DNA from 2 places in the Cupriavidus sp. 207A1 genome. Region 2 is predicted to be linked to the other one. Evidence: riboswitches for the same ligand, from Rfam matches in the RefSeq annotation. Region 2 holds a riboswitch; the other holds the start of a gene.
What was found. Region 2 has a riboswitch for glycine ahead of AC3FMM_RS01285 (D-amino acid dehydrogenase). Riboswitches for the same ligand answer to the same signal wherever they lie in the genome.
Positions count from the first base shown of each region.

Region 1: it holds a riboswitch for glycine, as region 2 does, so the genes downstream of both, gcvT (glycine cleavage system aminomethyltransferase GcvT) here and AC3FMM_RS01285 (D-amino acid dehydrogenase) in region 2, are expected to answer to the same signal.

Region 1 covers NZ_JBYOJO010000016.1:55,473-57,923, reverse strand. The annotation lists gene AC3FMM_RS25285 (UvrD-helicase domain-containing protein) at 1-761, opposite strand, end outside; gene AC3FMM_RS25280 (YMGG-like glycine zipper-containing protein) at 1,032-1,259, shown strand; glycine riboswitch at 1,335-1,422, shown strand; glycine riboswitch at 1,444-1,568, shown strand; gene gcvT (glycine cleavage system aminomethyltransferase GcvT) at 1,664-2,451, shown strand, end outside.
Region 2 covers NZ_JBYOJO010000001.1:278,337-280,787, forward strand. The annotation lists partial or broken gene AC3FMM_RS01285 (D-amino acid dehydrogenase) at 1-1,176, opposite strand, end outside; glycine riboswitch at 1,234-1,352, opposite strand; glycine riboswitch at 1,353-1,451, opposite strand; gene AC3FMM_RS01290 (TonB-dependent receptor) at 1,693-2,451, shown strand, end outside.

The DNA.
Region 1 (2,451 bases), on a different contig from region 2:
TCGTCGCCCACCGCGGTGAAGGCCGGCGCGCGCAGGTGCGAGCCACCCGCCAGCAGCTTGAGCAGCTGGTACTGGCAGGCGTTGGTGTCCTGGTACTCGTCGACCAGGAAGTAGCGCAGCCGGTTCTGCCACTTCAGCTGTACCGCCTCGTTGCGCGCGAACAGTTCGGCCGGCAGGCGGATCAGGTCGTCGAAATCCACCGCCTGGTAGGCGTTCAGCGTGGCGACGTAGTTGCGGTAGACCAGCGCGGCCTGGTGCTCGTCGGCATTGGCAGCCTGCGCGATCGCGGCCTCGGGGTCGACCATGCCGTTCTTCCACAGCGAGATCGTGCTCTGCACGCCGCGGATCAGCTTCTTGTCGGTGGTGCCCAGTTGCTCCTGGATCAGGCCGAAGCAGTCGTCCGAATCCATGATCGAGAACTGCGGCTTCAGGCCCACGTGCTCGGCTTCCATGCGCAGGATCTGCACGCCCAGCGAGTGGAAGGTGCAGACCGTCAGCTGCTTGAGCGGAATGCGCTTGCCCTCGCGCGTGGTCTTGCCCTCCATCAGCTTGGCGATGCGCTCCTGCATCTCCTTGGCCGCCTTGTTGGTAAATGTGACGGCGGCGATATGGCGCGGCTCGAAGCCCTTGTCCTCGATCAGATGCGCGATCTTCTGCGTGATCACCCGGGTCTTGCCGGAGCCCGCGCCGGCCAGCACCAGGCAAGGCCCGTCCAGGTAGCGGACGGCTTCGGATTGGGCGGGGTTCAGGCCATGGGTCATGCGGGCAGGTGTCGGGGGCGGCAGCGGAATCGCGGGAAAGAGCGGATTTGCCGGCATCCCGTCACCCGGGCCTGCGGCAAAGCTGCCGATGTTAACACGCTCGCCGCGGCGGGTCAGTCAGCGCAAGCCGCGAGGGTGGGCCAGGCCGTGTCACTGGCGTAACACTTCGTAAAGACCGGAGCCAATGACATAACGCGACACTCTAATCAGTGTGTCCCCCGGTCCGCCGGATCGCTCGGGCATGCACGAATCATCACATCGGAGCCAACAATGAAAACCCTGCAAACTTTGACCAAGGTGACCCTGATCGGCATGACGGTCGCGGCTTTTGCCGGTTGCGCGGACATGACCCCGAAACAACGTAACACCGCCATCGGCGCCGGTGCCGGCGCGGTCGGCGGCGCCGTCCTGACCGACGGCAGCGCGCTGGGTACGCTGGGCGGCGCGGCCGTGGGCGGCGTCATCGGCAACGTTGTCACCGACGACAAGAAGAAGTAAGCAGCCCCGGCGCGCAGCGGCGGGTACGGGCCCTTGCCGTGGTTTGACAAAGGCCGGGGCCTCCCGTACATTGCGCGCATCCAACCGGGAGAGCGCGCATCGCCTGCGCCGCCGAAGGGGTATCACCCGAAAACTCTCAGGCACCACGGACCGGTCGGATCGGCATGCAACATGCACACGATGCATGCCGCACTCTGGAGAGCGGCACCCGTCATTCGTGGCGAGCGTGCCCACCGAAGGGGCGCGCGAGGATTGGGTCCACGGGATCCGCCTCGTAATCTCTCAGGTATCGAGGACAGAGGGGTCATCCGCCGCAGCGGATTGCTCGCCATATTGGCGTAGCGATCGTTGCGGCGGATGGCCCTTTTTTGTTTTCGCCAACCGAGACTGCCCCCGAGGATTCCATGACGCTCCAGGCCACGCCCCTCAACGCTATCCACCGCGCCCTCGGCGCCCGCATGGTCGACTTCGGCGGCTGGGACATGCCGGTCAACTACGGCTCGCAGATCGAGGAGCACCATGCCGTGCGCAACGATGCCGGCATGTTCGACGTCTCGCACATGTGCGTGGTCGATCTCGCCGGCGCCAATACCCGCAGCTTCCTGCGCGGCCTGCTGGCCAACAACGTCGACAAGCTGCAGTCCCCCGGCAAGGCGCTCTATTCCTGCATGCTGGACGAGAACGGCGGCGTCATCGACGACCTGATCGTCTATTTCTTCGCCGAGGACCGTTTCCGCCTGGTGGTCAACGCCGGCACCGCGGTCGGCGATATCGACTGGATCCGCGCCCGCAACGACGCCACCGGCAGCGGCGTGACCATCACCCCGCGCCGCACGGACGTCGCGCCCGAGGGCGTGCAGCCGCTGGCGATCGTCGCGGTGCAGGGACCCAACGCCCGCGCCAAGGTGTGGAGCACCTTCCCGTCGACCCAGCCTTCCGACGCACTCAAGCCGTTCAATGCCGTGGTCGTGCAGGATCCCGCCCTCGGCGAAGTGATGGTGGCGCGCACCGGCTACACCGGCGTGGACGGCTTCGAGCTGGTGGTGCCGGCCGCAAGCGTCGCCGGCCTGTGGGAAAAACTGAATGCCGCGGGCGTGCGCCCGGCCGGCCTGGGCACACGCGACACGCTGCGCCTGGAAGCCGGCATGAATTTGTACGGCCAGGACATGGACATCAAGGTCTCGCCGCTGGA
Region 2 (2,451 bases):
GTCACCGCCGACAAGGTCCACCCCAAATGCCCATGGCCGGTGTTGTAGAAGATGCAGGCGGAGCGGCCGCGGCCCACGCGCGGCAGCATGTCGGGCAGCATCGGCCGCAGCCCGGCCCATGGCACCACGCTGCGCGTGCTGACGCCGGGGAAGCACTGCTGCACCCAGTCCACCAGCGGGCGGATGCGGTCGGCGCGGATATCGCGGTTGGTGCCGTTGAACTCGGCGGTGCCGGCGACGCGGAAGCGGTCGTCGCCGAGGCGGCTGGTGACCAGCTTGGTTTCGTCGTCGAGCAGGCTGACCGTCGGCGCAGCGGTGCGGCTGGCTTCGTCGGTCAGGTTGACCGTGATCGAATAGCCCTTGACCGGATAGATGTTGACGCGGTCGCCCAGCCCTGCCGCCAGGGCGCGGCTGGCGGTGCCTGCGCAGATCACGGCACCGTCGAAGGTAGAGCTGGCGCTGTCCGCGCCGTCCTGCACGGTGACGGTGGCATGCCGTCCGTCCGTCTTCACCGCGCGCACGTCCTGGCCGTACCGGCAGCGCACGCCCAGGCGGGCAGCGGCGGCGGCCAGGCCGCTGGTGAACTTGTGGATGTCGCCGGTCGAATCGCTTTCGGTGAAGTAGCCGCCGTAGTAGGAACCCGCCAGCGTCGGCTCGATCGCGCGCATCTCCTGCGGCGTCACCGCGCCGCTCGAGCCCGCCTTGCGCCAGCAGCGCGGAGACGCGGCCGGCATGCTCGAAGCCGGCTTTGTCACGGTAGATATGGAGAATGCCTTCCTTCTTCAGGTCGAAATCGATGCCTTCCTGCGCCGCCCAGGCAAACAGGTGCTCGCGCGCGGCGATGGCCAGGCGCGCGGTCTCGATGGTGTTGCGGCGGTAGTGGGGAATCGACGCGATGAACTCGGCGAACCACGACAGCTTGTGCCAGCTGGGCCGGGGATTGACCAGCAGCGGCGCATCCTTGCGCAGCATCCACTTCATCCCCTTGACGATGGTGGACCAGTGGGTCCAGACCTCGGCGTTGGATGCGGAGAGCTGCCCGCCGTTGGCGAACGAGGTTTCCATGGCGGCATAGCGATGCCGTTCGAACAGCGTGACGGAGAATCCGCGCCGCGCCAGCGCGTAGGCGGTGGTGATACCGGTGATGCCACCGCCGATGACAGCGATTGTCTTCATGATCTGCAGGATCCAGGAACGTCGAAGGGTGGGAGTCCGCACGCGACATGCGTGTAGGACGCCCCCTCTGTTCTGGACCTGAGAGATTCACGACGCCTTGCCGCGGGGGCGGGCGCGCTTGCTCCTTCGGTATGCCGGGCGGACGATGGCGTCCGGCATTCTTCAGAGTGCACTGACGGGTGATGCCGGTCCTTTTGCCTGAGAGTTTCCGGGGCGGTTGCTCCTTCGGCGCCGTGCGCGGCGGGCGCCGCGACAGTCTCTCCCTGCATCACGCTGGCTTGACGCCAGTCGGGGCAATGTAGTGACAAGGCCCCGTATTGGATATGCGGGTTAACACGGATACATGCGGATATGGCTGCGCTGGCCGCGTCGCTATGTCGCATCGGCCGATGGCTTCCGGCCCCATAAAATGTCAGCGCTCGCTATCGGGGACCGCTCGCTATTGGGGACGTCCGGGAGGAGCGCCTGATGCTGCGCAGGCGCGGCGAGCCCACAACGACGACAACAAGGCATTCAGTGAAGAAACACCGCATTGCACTGGCCGTTTCGGCAGTGCTGATGGGCCCCGCCGTGGCCGCCGCCCAAGGGGTGGAGGCAGGCGTGGAGGCGCCCGCGCCGCTGCAGGAGGTGGTGGTATCGGCCCGCCCCGAACGCGGCGAGACGCCGGCGATCCCGCCCAACACGCCGGCGTCGGCGTATGGCATCAGCAGCACGCGCATGGCCGACTTCAACGTGGTCAATACCGAGGACGCGCTCAAGTACGCGCCCAACCTCGCCGTGCGCAAGCGCTTTATCGGCGATATGAATTCGATCATCTCGGTGCGCAGCACCAGTTCGCGCCAGTCGGCACGCGGGCTGGTCTATGCGGACGGGCTGCTGCTGTCCAACCTGCTGGGCTCGGACTTCAGCTTCCCGCCGCGCTGGTCGCTGGTCAATGCCGCCGAGATCGAGCGCATGGACGTGCTGTACGGCCCGTATTCGGCGCTGTATCCCGGCAATTCGCTGGGCGCGACGGTGCTGATCACCACGCGCACGCCGGAGAAGTTCGAGGGCGATGCCAGCGTGCAGCTGTTCACGCAGCGCTTCGGCCTGTACGGCACCCACGATAACTTCAACGGCGTGCATGCCAACGCCTATGTGGGCGACCGCGTCGGCGCGTTCTCGTGGCTGGTCAGCGTGGACCGGCAGGACAGCAAGAGCCAGCCGCTGAGCTTCTACACCGCGTCGCGCTCGACGCGGCCCGCGGGCGCGGCGGACACGCCGGTTTCCGGGGCC